Regions from separate parts of the Arthrobacter sp. ASL1 genome, predicted to be linked through region 1. Evidence: riboswitches for the same ligand, from Rfam matches in the RefSeq annotation. Region 1 holds a riboswitch; each other region holds the start of a gene.
What was found. A riboswitch is a leader RNA that binds a small molecule or an ion and turns the genes downstream of it on or off. The one in region 1 is predicted to bind thiamine pyrophosphate.
Positions count from the first base shown of each region.

Region 1 (4,409 bases):
GTTGCCGCGTTCATCGCCGAGGAGGTCGAGGACAGCCGGGTCCACCTGGTGGGCCTCTCGCTGGGCGCGGTCATCGGGCTGCGGGCGCTGGCCCGGCACCCCGAGTTGTTCGCCAGCGCGCTGTTCTCCGGGGCGGGCATCCGCCCGGTCGGCGCCGCCGCCCGGATCTCGGCGGCCAGCCAGCTGCGCTTCGGCGACGCCGAGTGGTTCTGGAAGGTCCAGGCCGGGGCGTTCGGGATCCCCGCGACCTCCCGCAGGATCTACTCCGACCACGGCCTGAGCCTGCGCCCGGAGAACATGAAGGCCATGATGGCGGAGGTCTATGCCGGCGGTCTGCCCGAGGGATTGGGGGACTTCGCCGGTCGCCTGCTGATGGTGGCCGGAGCCCGGGAGCCAGCGGTGGTTCGCAAGGGATTCGCCGATGTGGCCGCGGTGCGCCCGGACACCGAATTCCGCATCGCTCCGGGCATGCACCACCAGTGGAGCATCGAGGACCCGCTGTTCTTCAACGCCATGGTCCGCGCCTGGATCGAACGCGGCGAGGCGCATCCCCGGCTGGAACGGGTCCCCGGGCTCTAGCGGCACGCCGCAAGTGCCCGGGAACCCGGCTCATCAACCGGCCGTGGGACCGACGGGGATCGTGGCCTGCAGGTAGACGCTGGAGCCGGCCGCAGCGAATTCACGGCTCTTGGCCTCCATCCCCGCGGCGATGCCGTCGGCCAGTTCGCGTTGCCGCGCCGCCCCGCCGAACTCGTCGCGGATGTCCTGCGAGATGCGCATGGAGCAGAACTTCGGCCCGCACATCGAGCAGAAATGCGCCGTTTTCGCCGGTTCGGCCGGCAGCGTCTCGTCGTGGAACGCTTGGGCGGTGGCCGGATCGAGCCCTAGGGCGAACTGGTCGTTCCAGCGGAACTCGAACCGCGCCCTCGACAGGGCGTCGTCCCGCGCCGTCGCCCCGGGGTGGCCCTTGGCGACGTCGGCTGCATGCGCGGCGATCTTGTAGGTGATCACCCCGGTCTTCACGTCGTCCTTGTCCGGCAGCCCCAAATGCTCCTTGGGGGTGACATAGCAGAGCATCGCCGTGCCGTACCGGGCGATCTCGGTGGCCCCAATCGCGCTGGTGATGTGGTCGTAGCCCGGGGCCGTGTCGGTGACCAGCGGGCCCAGCGTATAGAACGGGGCGCCGTCGCACAGCTCCTGTTGGCGTTCGACGTTCTCGCGGACCAGGTGCAGCGGGATGTGGCCGGGACCCTCCACCATCACCTGGACGTCGAATTCCCTGGCCCGCTTCGTCAGCTCGGCCAGCGTGTCCAGCTCGGCGAACTGCGCCGCGTCGTTGGCATCGGCGAGCGAGCCGGGCCGCAGGCCGTCGCCGAGCGAGAACGCCACGTCGTAGCGGGCGAAGATCTCGCACAGCTCGTCGTAGTGCGTGTAGAGGAAGTTCTCCTGGTGGTGGGCCAGGCACCAGCCGGCCATGATCGAACCTCCCCGCGAGACGATGCCGGTCACCCGGTCGGCCGTCAGCGGCACATGGCGCAACAGGACGCCGGCGTGGATGGTCATGTAATCCACCCCCTGTTCGCACTGCTCGATCACGGTGTCGCGGAAGATCTCCCACGTCAGCTTCGCGGCGTCGCCGTCGACCTTCTCGAGCGCCTGGTAGATCGGCACGGTGCCGATCGGCACGGGCGAGTTGCGGATCAGCCATTCGCGGGTGGTGTGGATGTCGTCGCCGGTGGAGAGGTCCATGACCGTGTCGGCACCCCATTTCGTGGCCCAGGTCAGCTTCTCGACCTCCTCGGCGATGGAGGAGGTCACCGCCGAGTTGCCGATGTTGGCGTTGATCTTCACCAGGAACGCCTTGCCGATGATCATCGGCTCGGACTCCGGATGGTTGATGTTCACCGGGATGATGGCCCGGCCGGCGGCCAGCTCGCTGCGCACCAGCTCCGCGTCGCACCCCTCGCGCAGTGCCACGTAGCGCATCTCGGGGGTGATGGTGCCGTGGCGGGCGTAATGCATCTGGGTGACCGTGCGGCCCTCAAGGGACCGGCGGGGGACCGGCGTGGCACCACTCCATTCGGCCGAGGCCGCGCCCCGGCGCACCGCCGAACGGCCGTCGTCGTGCAGGTTCCGTCGCCGGCCGTCATACTCCAAGGTGTCGGACCGGGCGGCGATCCAGGCGGTGCGGGGCCGCGGCAGTCCGGCGGTCGGCTCTGATCCGGGCCCGGCGGTCCGGTAGGCCAGGTGCGGGTCGTTGGTGGTGCCGTCGGGGGAGTCGGCCAGCGAGATCGCGGTGACCGGGACGCGCAGTCCGTGGTCGGGATCCTCGATCCAGTGCAGCCGGTGCTGCGGATGCTGCTCCCAAGTCGTGGGTGTTTCGTCCCCGCCCCCTGGTGTGCTGGTCCCCGCGGGGTCGGACGGACAGGTGGTGGGTGTTTCCAGGGAATAGCTCATTCGAGCCCTCAACTTCCTACGCCGGCATGACCCGGACAGGTTCGACGGTCCCGAGCGGTCAGCTCGATCTCAGCCCCTCCTGGGGCACCCGTGTGGACCCTGCGAGCGTAGCGGAACGGCCCGCGACCTGGCTAATCCAGGTCGCGGGCCATGTCGCTGCGGAGTTCCCCCCGGCGCGGCCCCTCCCCAGGAGGCCCCGCCGTCGTACTCCGCAGTTTGTGGGCTCAGGCGGCGAGCCAGAGGTCGGGTCCGAAGACCTCGTAGTGGATGTTCATTGCGGGGATGCCGGCGGCGATCGCCTGGCTGCGGACGGCGCGCATGAACGGCAGCGGACCGCACAGGTACATCCGGGCGTCGGCGGGCAGTTCGACGCCGGTGAGGTCCATGAAGCCCTCGGCGGCCAGGGTGTCCTCCGACTTGGTGCTGGCGTCCTCGAGCCACAGCTTCAGCTCGGCGTTGGGCAGTGCGTCCACGGCGGAGCGCATCTGGTCCTTCAGCGCCCAGTTGTCCTCCCGTTGTTCGGCGTGCAGGACCAGGACCTGGCGCTCGGATTCGAGCTCGGCCAATGCCTGCAGGGCCGAGGCGCTGGGCGTGCAGCCGATGCCCGCAGTGGCGATGATGATCGGCGCGCCCTCCATGTCCAGGGTGATGTCGCCGTAGGGGTTCGACAACTCCACGACGTCGCCGACCTGCAGGTTGGCGTGCATGAACGGCGAGACCTCCCCGCCGGTGTCGAGCTTGGTGGTCAGCACGCGTTCGGTGGTGGAGGAGACGGCATCGGAGAGCGAATACTGGCGGACCTGGCGCAGCCCGTCGGCCAGCGGCAGGCGGATGCTCACGAACTGGCCGGCCTTGGCCACGGAGACTGCGGTGGCGTCGCCCGGGACGAAGCGGAAGGTGACGCAGTCGGTGCCCACGGATTCGCGGCTGGCCAGGCGCCAGGGGGCATAGACGCGGTCGTTGGCCTGCTCCGCGTAGAGTCCCGTCTCGATCTTGACCAGGGCGTCGGCCATCAGCCAGTAGACCTCGGTCCAGGCGGCGACGACCTCGTCGGTGGCGGCATCGCCCAGGTCCTCGGCGATGGCCGCGAAGAGGTGCTCGAAGACGATCTGGTACTGCTCGGGCTGGATGCCCAGGGAGGTGTGCCTGTGGGCGATGCGGGCCAGGATCGACTCGGGCAGCGTCTCGGGGTGCTGGACCAGGTGGGTGGCGAAGGCGGCGATGCTGCCGGCCAGGGCCTTTTGCTGGGCCCCGTTCTGCTGGTTGGCGCGGCTGAACATCCCGTCCAGGAGTTCGGGACGGGCGGCGAACATGCCGGAGTAGAACTTCTTGGTGATCTCGCCGATCCGTTCCCCGATGACGGGCAGGGTGGCTTCGATGACGGGGCGTGACGTTTCTGAGAGCATTAGATCTCCTGAAGTCGATTACTTGCGTCGGAACGGCAAGTATTATGAGACATTTCTACACCCTGTAGAAGTCGGGTGCAAATCGGTTACGGAAAAGTCGGCAGGGGCAGCCGCGTCAACGCCGGGGAGGCCGAGAGCTCTCGCACGGTGGTGTGGTCGAGCTCATCGTAGAAGGCGTCGCGGGCGCGGGCGAAGGCGCTGCGCAGCCGGCAGCCGGCGATGAGCGGACAAGCCGATCCGTCGGCCCGCGTGCAGTCGACGACGTCGGGCTGTTCATCCAGCGAGCGCAGGATGGACCCCGGGCGCGCGTCCAGCCCCGTCGTGCTGATCCGTACCCCGCCGGCCCGGCCACGTTGGACATCGACGTGTCCGAGCTGGCCGAGCCGCAGCACCGCCTTGCTGACCTGGTTGTAGGGGATGTCGATCGACACCGCGATCTCCCGGGTGGTCAGCTGGTGCCCGGGCCGGGCCGCCAGGATCATGAGGATGCGCAGGCAGACGTCCGAGAAGGCGTTGATCCTCATCGGGGACGGCGGGTGGGCATCA
Region 1 is NZ_CM155284.1:1,495,274-1,499,682, reverse strand. It holds gene AC1MEQ_RS07070 (alpha/beta fold hydrolase) at 1-579, shown strand, start outside; gene thiC (phosphomethylpyrimidine synthase ThiC) at 613-2,457, opposite strand; TPP riboswitch at 2,454-2,559, opposite strand; gene AC1MEQ_RS07060 (globin domain-containing protein) at 2,682-3,863, opposite strand; gene AC1MEQ_RS07055 (RrF2 family transcriptional regulator) at 3,950-4,387, opposite strand; gene AC1MEQ_RS07050 (hypothetical protein) at 4,407-4,409, opposite strand, start outside.

Region 2 (4,409 bases), 1.4 Mb from region 1:
GTGGTGGCCCTGCTGACCATGCTCGTCGGGATCCTCGGTGCTCTGGCGCAGGCGGACTTCAAGCGGATGCTCTCCTTCACGCTGACCAGCCACATTGGCTACATGGTCTTCGGCCTGGCCACGGGCAGCGCTGTAGCACTCGCTGCGACCGTCTACTACGTCGCCCACCACATCATCGTGCAGACCTCGCTGTTCCTCGTCGCCGGGCTCATGGAACGCCGGGGCGGCACCACCAACGTGGACCGGCTCGGGTCCCTGGCCAAACTCTCCCCGGTGCTGGCAGTCCTGTTCTTCGTCCCGGCCATGAACCTGGCCGGCATCCCGCCGTTCTCCGGCTTCCTGGGCAAGCTCGGGCTGCTGCGCGGCGGCGTCGACCTCGGCACCCCCCTGGCCTGGGCCCTGCTCGCCGGGGCACTGGTCACCTCGCTGCTGACCCTGCTGGCCGTGGCCCGTGTCTGGAACCGCGCCTTCTGGCGTCGCGCGGACGACGCGGAGGACCCGGATCCGATCCTGCTCATCACCGCCGACGGCGGAACGCACCCTGCCACGGGTGAGACCGCCACGATCACCCCGACCCGCCGTGCCGGCCGGGGGGAGGGTGACCTGCTCCCGCGGACCATGGTCTACTCGACCGGGGCCCTGGTGCTGCTCGGGGTCTCGCTGACGGTCTTCGCCGGCCCCCTGTTCGACCTGGCCGACCAGTCAGCCCAGCAGATGATGGAACGCACGCCGTATATCGACGCCGTTTTGGGCGGCACGAATGCCGGGGGCGGATCATGAGCCCGCACCGGCACCACCTGCGCCCGGCACGGCCCTCCGAGCTGCTCACCGGTGCCCGGGGCGCCCGCGCCAGGGCACGGCGGCGACGCGCACGGTTCCTGATCGAGCTGCCGCTGACGGTCTGGATGGTGGTGGTCTGGGGAGCCCTCTGGCAGGACTTCAGCCCGGGCAACCTGGTCTTCGGATTCGTCATCTCGCTGGCCGTCGTCGCGACGTTCAAGCTGCCCCCGGTCGAGCTCAGCGGACGGTTCAACGTCTGGCAGGCAGGGCTGTTCGCCCTGCGGTTCATGTGGCAGGTCGTCAAGGCCAGCATCCACGTCGCGATGGTGGCAGTCTTCCGCGGACCGACGGTCCGCAACGCCGTCGTGGGCATCCGCATGCGCAGCCACGAGGACCTCATGGCCACCGCGCTGGGCCACGTGCTGACCCTCATCCCCGGCTCCTTCGTCGTCGAGGTCGACCGGACCACCTCGACCCTCTACCTCCACGTTCTGGACATCAACGACGAGGCGCAGGCCGAAACATTCCGACGAGAGGTGCGCGACATCGAGGCGGCGCTGATCCGCGTCATGGGCAATCGTGAGGACTTGGCGGCACTGCGCGCCGAGGATCCCGCGGGCCCGGATGCCGCGCAGCCGCAGGGTCCGCAGAGGGAAGGGAAACCATGATCATCATTGCCGCCTGGATTTCCGGGATCGCGCTGGCCATCGGTGGCGTCATGGCCCTCATCCGCCTGGCCCGCGGCCCCTCGATCCTGGACCGGACCCTGGCGCTGGACGTCCTGCTGATCATCATCATGTGCGGGCTCTGCCTCGACATGGCCGTGAACCGGCACCTGAACCACATCGTGTTCATCGTCGTCGGCTGCCTGGTGGCCTTCATCGGCTCGGTGACCATAGCCCGCTACGTCACGGATCGGAGGACCCCTTGATCGTCATGGCCCTGGTCGACGGCGGAACGGCCGACACCGTGCTGGACTGGATCACCGCCGTCTGCATGATCGGCGGCGCCCTGATGTCCGTTGCCGCGGGGATCGGCCTGCTGCGCTTCCCCGACCTGTTCTCCCGCATGCACGCCGCCACGAAACCACAGGTGCTTGGGTTGTTCCTGCTGCTGCTCGCCGTTGCCCTGCAGATCAGGGCGTGGGCTGCCGTGCCCGTGCTGCTGCTCGCGTGGTTGTTCCAGCTGCTCACCGCCCCGGTCACCGCACATATGGTGGGGCGCGCCGCGTACCGGACAAAGCACCTTAAACCAGACACGCTGGTCCTCGATGACCTCAATGAAGTGGTCTCCGAGGCCCAGCGCCGTCTGGACGAACGGGGGTAGCGGTCTCGCTACACCTCGTCCATGTTGTCGACGAAACGGGCGATCGCCTGCTGCGTGCCACGGTTGGTCAGCACCTGGATCACGGCGGCCACGACGGATGAGAGCACCGCGAAGCCCAAGGCATGACGCAGGGTGGCCTCGGCTTGGGCGTCCTTGTCCTTCGCCTTCGGGGGCGTCTCCCCGGTGATCGCCGACCACACGACGTCAACGAGCTTGCGCCCGGCGAAACCGGCGCCGATCGACACCACCACGCCGACGATCTTTAGTAATGCGTTCACGAACGATTCTCCCGTCGGTAGGTGATTACCCTCCCAGCATAACGCGCTGTAGACTGGCCCCACTGAATCACCTACGACAGGGGAGCGTCGCCGACCGGCCATGGCCGGATCCGAGGACGCTGAGAGTGCGGATTGCCGCAGACCCTCGAACCTGCTCCGGCTCGTACCGGCGAAGGGAGTCGAGAATCTCAGGATGCGCGGGTCCCGCGTTGTCCTCCCCTCCTTGAACACCAAGGAGGAAAACCTCATGAGCAGCACCTTCACGGCGGCTCCGTCCGTCCGCTACACCTGGCGCGTCGTCGACATCGTCGTCGCATCCGTCATCGCCGTTGCCTCCGGCGTCATCTTCTGGGCCTGGAACACGACCCACCACCTGCTCGACTTCCTCTTCCTCGCTTTCCCGCCGTCGTCGGCACTGTTGGCGGGGATGTGGCTCTTCCCTGCGGTGCTGGGCGCGCTCATCATCCGCAAACCCGGCGCTGCCCTGTTCTGCGAGATGGTGGCCGCCGTGGTCTCCTCGCTGCTGGGTTCCGAATACGGGTGGACGGTCTGGGTCTCCGGCCTGGTCCAGGGCCTGGGCGCCGAACTGGTGGTCGCCCTGTTCCTCTACCGGCACTGGTCCCTTCCGGTATCCCTGTTGGCCGGGCTGCTGACCGGCGTCTTCGGCGGCGTCAACGACGCCTACGTTTTCGCCTGGTTCCCCGACTACACGACGACGATGAAGTTCGCCTACGTCGTCTGCATGGCCGTGTCCGGCCTGGTCATCGCCGGGCTGGGTAGCTGGGCGCTCACCCGTGCGCTGTCGCGTACCGGTGCGCTCTCGGCGTTGGCGTCGCGGCGGGCGGCGCAGGAGCGGACCTTCGGTTGATCCGATGAGCCGCCACCTGCCCACACCTTCCCGGGCTCCCGCCCGATTCCAGGACGACGGGCACGATGCGGTCCGCCCCGCGGCCGTCAGCGCCCGCGGCTGGGGCTGGCAGCATGCCGGGCGAGACAAGCCCGCCCTCAGGGGACTGGACCTGGACATTGCCGCGGGCGAACGGGTGCTGCTGGTCGGACCCTCCGGGGCCGGGAAATCCACGCTGCTCCACGCTCTCGCGGGTGTGCTGCAGGACGATGGGGACAACGCCTCGGCCGGCCAGCTGCTCATCGACGGCCGGCCGGCCGACGCAGCGGCGACCCGCACCGGACTCATGCAACAGGATCCCGAGACCCAGGTCGTCCAGGCCCGGGTCGGCGACGATGTGGCGTTCGGCGCGGAGAACCTCTGCGTCCCGCCCGCGGACATCTGGCCGCGGGTTTCCGCGAGCCTGCGGTCGGTCGGCCTCGACCTGCCGCTGGACCACCCCACCTCCGCGCTGTCCGGCGGACAGAAGCAACGCCTCGCGTTGGCCGGGATCCTCGCGATGCGCCCGGGGCTCGTATTGCTGGATGAACCCACGGCGAATCTGGACCCCGGCGGGGTCATCGAGGTCCGTGACGCCGTCGTGGAGTCCGTGGCGCGCAGCGGCGCGACGATGGTCATCGTCGAGCACCGGCTGGCGGCCTGGGCCGACGCCGTGGACCGGGTCATCGTCCTGGAGCCGGGAGGAGGAGTGGTGTGCCAGGGGCGTCCGGCCGACATGTTCGCCCCCGGCCCCGTCCGCGACCGGCTCATCCGGGCCGGGATCTGGGTCCCCGGCCACACCCCGCAACTGGACCGCCGCGAACCGGCCACGGCAGCGGGCCCGGGACTGCTGCGCGCGCGGCGCCTCGCGGTCGCCCGGACCCCGCGCACCGTTCCCGCGGTATCGGGTGTCGACCTGGAAGTGGTTGCCGGGCAGGCGTTGTGCATCACCGGGTCCAACGGGTCGGGCAAATCGACGCTGGCGCTGACCCTGGGCGGATTGCTGCCCGAACGCTCCGGAGAAGTGGAGGCCCTTCCGGCACTGTGGGGGGCGGAAGCCCCTGCCGGGGCCAACGGCGACGGCCCCCCGGGGCGTCCGTACCTCTGGCGTGCCGGTGAACTGGTCGCCCGCATCGGAA
Region 2 is NZ_CM155284.1:2,911,746-2,916,154, forward strand. It holds gene AC1MEQ_RS13760 (Na+/H+ antiporter subunit D) at 1-780, shown strand, start outside; gene AC1MEQ_RS13765 (Na+/H+ antiporter subunit E) at 906-1,448, shown strand; gene AC1MEQ_RS13770 (MrpF/PhaF family protein) at 1,445-1,711, shown strand; gene mnhG (monovalent cation/H(+) antiporter subunit G) at 1,717-2,106, shown strand; gene AC1MEQ_RS13780 (DUF4235 domain-containing protein) at 2,115-2,384, opposite strand; TPP riboswitch at 2,453-2,579, shown strand; gene AC1MEQ_RS13785 (ECF transporter S component) at 2,632-3,252, shown strand; partial or broken gene AC1MEQ_RS13790 (ABC transporter ATP-binding protein) at 3,257-4,409, shown strand, end outside.
Region 2: another riboswitch for thiamine pyrophosphate. It lies ahead of AC1MEQ_RS13785 (ECF transporter S component); the one in region 1 lies ahead of thiC (phosphomethylpyrimidine synthase ThiC).

Region 3 (4,409 bases), 830 kb from region 1:
AGGTGCATGTTGCACACGTTGTGTCCGATCCCCCCGGCGCGCACCTGGTCCTCGAAGGCGGTGTGCAACCGGGGGCGTTCGCTGAAGAGGTAGGCGGCCAGCGGGGAGGGCCGTGAGTTGACGAACCGCACCGCGTCGTCGAACCGGTCGACCCGGACAATTGGCAACACCGGCCCGAAGATCTCCTCGGTCATCACCGGGGCCGCCGGGTCGACATCCGCCAACACCGTCGGTTCGACGTAGCGGGTGGCCGGATCGCTCGAGCCGCCGGAGACCACTCGGCCCTGCTGCTGGTAGGCGGCGATCCGGGAGAAGTGTCCGGCGTTGACGATCCGCCCGTAATCGCGGCTGGACGATGGGTCCCTGCCGTAGAACGAGGCGATCACCTTCGGCAGGAACTTTTCGAGCTCTGTGGCCGCATGCTCGCCCACGGCCAGCACGTAGTCCGGGGCCACACAGGTCTGTCCGGCGTTCATGAACTTCCCGTGGGCGATCCGGCGGGCGATGGCCGCGAAGTTCCCGTCGCAGACGACGGCGGGGCTCTTCCCGCCGAGTTCAAGGGTCACCGGTGTGAGCTGCTCTGCCGCAGCGTGGGCCACGATACGCCCCACCCGCTCCCCACCGGTGTAGAAGATGTGGTCCCACTGCTGGCCCAGCAGCTCCGTCGTCGTCTCCGCGGCCCCTTCCACGACGGCGACAGCCCGGCGGTCAAGGTAGGCCGGGACCAGCCTGGCCAACAGGGCGGAGGTGGCGGGTGCGAGTTCGGAGGGTTTGAGGACCACGGTGTTCCCTGCGGCCAGCGCACCCACGAGCGGGCCGAGCAACAGCAGGACGGGGTAGTTCCACGGGGCGATGACCAGCACCATGCCCAGCGGACGGGCCTGGATGCGTGCGGTAGCCGGCTGCAGCGACACCGGTACCCGCACGTGCCGGTCGGCGACCCAATCCCCCAGGTGCAGTTGGGCGTGGTCGATCTCCGCCTTGACGCGGTCCAGTTCCGTCAGGCGTGATTCGGCGGCCGGCTTGCCCAGATCGGCCGCCAGCGCATCGCACAGTGCGTCGTCGTTTTCCTCGAGCAGCCGTTCGAGCGCCTTCAGCTGCGCGGCCCGGAACCGGCGCGGCTGGGCCAGCCGCGAGTCGGTGGCATCGCGCAGTCGCCGAGCGGCGGCAATCGGCAGCTCGGCCGGCCCCACGGGCTCCACGGGGGCGTCGGGCGGTGCGGTGCGTCGGTTCTTGGCCATGCGTACGACAGTAGCGCCCACAACAGGTGAGGCGGGTCGCCAAGTTGTCCCGTGACGGGGGCACCGGTAGGCTCGCGCTCATTGACACGGGGTGTCCGCCCAACCGGCGCGGACTGAGAAAACACCCGCCAGAACCTGATCTAGTTAGTACTAGCGGAGGGATGTCGCCCATGCCCATGCATGCGCCCACCAGCACCTACACACCGGCCGATCTGGGCCGGGCCATCGAGAAGCTGCGCACCACGGCACCGTTGGTGCAGTGCCTGACCAATGCCGTCGTCACGAACTTCACCGCCAACGTCCTGTTGGCCGTCGGGGCATCCCCGGCCATGGTGGATGTGCCCGGCGAAGCCGCGGAGTTCGCCCCGGTGGCCTCGGCCGTGCTCGTCAACCTGGGCACCCCGCACGCCGGGCAGCGCCGCGCCATGCTGCAGGCGGCGCGCAGCGCACGCAGGGCCGGGACGCCCTGGGTCCTGGACCCCGTGGCCGTCGGGGCACTGGATTTGCGGACCCGGTTCGCCGCGACGCTGCTGTCCGAACGCCCCACGGTCATCCGCGGCAACGCCTCGGAAATCCTCGCGCTGGCCGGTTCCGGCGCGGGCGGCCGCGGCGTGGACGCCATGCACGACGTCGACGCTGCCCTGGTGCCCGCCTCCCACCTGGCCGCGGCCACCCCCGCGGTCGTCGCCGTGTCCGGACCGGTGGACCTGGTCACCGATGGCACCCGCAGCGTCCGCGTCCGCGGCGGCGATGCCCTGCTCACCCGCATCACCGGTGGCGGCTGCGCCCTGGGTGCCCTCGTGGCCGCCGTCGTCGCGGCCAACGACGACGATGCCCTGCTGGGCACGGTGGCCGCCCACGCGCTCTACTCGGTGGCCGCCGAACGTGCAGCCGCCACCGCGGCCGGGCCCGGGTCCTTCGCCGTCGGGTTCCTCGACACCCTGGCCGCGATCGGTCCCGGGGACCTGGCCGCCGGGGCGGTGATCGCATGACCGCGCCGACGCCCGGGACCGGGATCTACCTCGTCGCCGACGCGGCAAGCACCGCGGGCCGGCGGTTGGCCGACATCGTGGCCGCAGCCGTCGCCTCCGGGATCGGGACCGTCCAGCTGCGCTGCAAGGACCTCTCCGCCCGCGACTTCCTGGCCGAGGTCGCGGCCTGCGCCTCCCACACCGCTGGCCGGGCACTGCTGCTCGTCAACGACCGGGTCGACGTCTACCTGGCGGCCCGCGCGGCCGGGATCGACGTCGGTGGTGTCCACATCGGGCAGCATGACCTGCCCGCCGGCAGCGTCCGGGGCCTCATCGGCGCGGACGCGGTGCTCGGCCTGAGTGCCAGCACGCCGGCGCACTTCGCCGCCGTGGCTGCCCTGCCCGCCGGGACCGTGGACTACCTGGGCACCGGGGCCGTGCGCCCCACCCCCACCAAGAAGGACCACCCCACCCCGCTCGGCTTCGACGGCTTGGCCGAACTGGTCGCCCAGGCACCCCTGCCGTGCGTGGCCATCGGCGGATTGGGCCATGGCGACGCCGCAAGTGTCCACGCCGCGGGAGCCGCGGGGATGGCCGTGGTCCGGGCGATCTGTGCCGCGGACGACCCCGGCGCCGCCGCTGCCTCGCTGTACGCCGAATGGGCCGGCGCCACGCGGGAGGGAGCCCGATGACCCGGACACACATCCCCAACGTCCTCTCGATCGCCGGTTCGGACCCCTCGGGCGGGGCCGGCATCCAGGCCGACCTGAAATCGATCGCCGCCTGCGGTGGCTACGGCATGGCCGCCATCACCGCGCTGACCGCGCAGAACACCCTGGGCGTCACCGGTGTCCACACCCCGCCGGCGGCATTCCTGACCCAACAGCTCCAGGCGATCTCCTCGGACATCCGCATCGATGCGGTGAAGATCGGCATGCTGGCCACCACCGACGTCATCGAGGCGGTCACCGCCTGGCTGGGCACCCGGCCAGGCACCGCCGTCGTGATGGATCCGGTACTGGTGGCCACCTCCGGCGACCGGCTCCTGGAGCACGACGCCGAGGCCGCCCTGCGTCGGCTGCTGCCCCTGGCCGATGTCCTCACCCCGAACACCGCCGAACTGGCGGTCCTGCTCGGCGAACCCGAGGCGGCCGACTGGGCTGCCGTGCTGGGCCAGGCAGAGCGGATGGCGACGCGGTACGACGTGCTGGTGCTGGCCAAGGGCGGGCACTTGGCAGGCGCGGAATGCCCGGATGCGCTGGTCGGTCCCAACGGCGTGCTCACCGAGGTGTCCGGCAAGCGGGTCGGCACGCGGAACACCCACGGCACCGGCTGCTCGCTCTCCTCGGCGCTGGCCACGCTGCACGCCCGGTGCGGGGACTGGGGCGATGCGCTCCGGCTGGCCCGGGAGTGGCTGCAGGACGCCCTGGTTGCCGCGGACGAGCTCGAGGTGGGCGGTGGCCACGGTCCGGTCAACCACTTCGGGGCGCTCTGGGCCGGGCGGATGGCCCCCTCGGCCGAGGCGCTGCTGTCCACCTGGTGGGAGGGGATCGCCGGCCTGCGCTCACGCATCGATGAGCTGGCGTTCATCCGTGCGCTGCGCGACGGGAGCCTCCCGGCCGGCGAATTCCATTTCTACCTGGCGCAGGACGCGCTGTACCTGCGCACCTACTCGCGGGTGCTTTCGCGGGCCGCACAGCTGGCACCGAACCGTGCGGAGCAGGCCTTCTGGGCCGGCGGAGCCGTGGGCGCACTCGCGGAGGAGGCCAACCTGCACCGGCTCCGGCTGGGAGCCACGGCGGATCCGGCACCGAGCCCGACGACGTCGGCCTACCTGAACCATCTGGTCGCCTCCGATGCGTCCTATCCGGAACTCGTCGCGGCGATCCTGCCGTGCTACTGGCTGTACCAGGACATCGGAGCGCGGCTGGCCGCCGCGGCCCACCCGGGACACCCGTATGCCGACTGGCTCACCGCCTACTCCTCGCCGGAGTTCGACACGGCCACGGCCGAGGCGATCGCCACGGTCCAACGGGTGGCCTTCCGGGCGGATGCCGCCGGGTTGGCGGCCATGCGGCGGGCCTTCGACGAGTCAAGCCGGCACGAATTGGCGTTTTTCGCGCAGACCTCAGCCGATGCCGCCGGGTTGGCGGCCATGCGGCGGGCCTTCGACGAGTCAAGCCGGCACGAATTGGCG
Region 3 is NZ_CM155284.1:2,323,891-2,328,299, forward strand. It holds gene AC1MEQ_RS10985 (aldehyde dehydrogenase family protein) at 1-1,241, opposite strand, end outside; TPP riboswitch at 1,319-1,420, shown strand; gene thiM (hydroxyethylthiazole kinase) at 1,412-2,233, shown strand; gene thiE (thiamine phosphate synthase) at 2,230-2,904, shown strand; gene thiD (bifunctional hydroxymethylpyrimidine kinase/phosphomethylpyrimidine kinase) at 2,901-4,409, shown strand, end outside.
Region 3: another riboswitch for thiamine pyrophosphate. It lies ahead of thiM (hydroxyethylthiazole kinase); the one in region 1 lies ahead of thiC (phosphomethylpyrimidine synthase ThiC).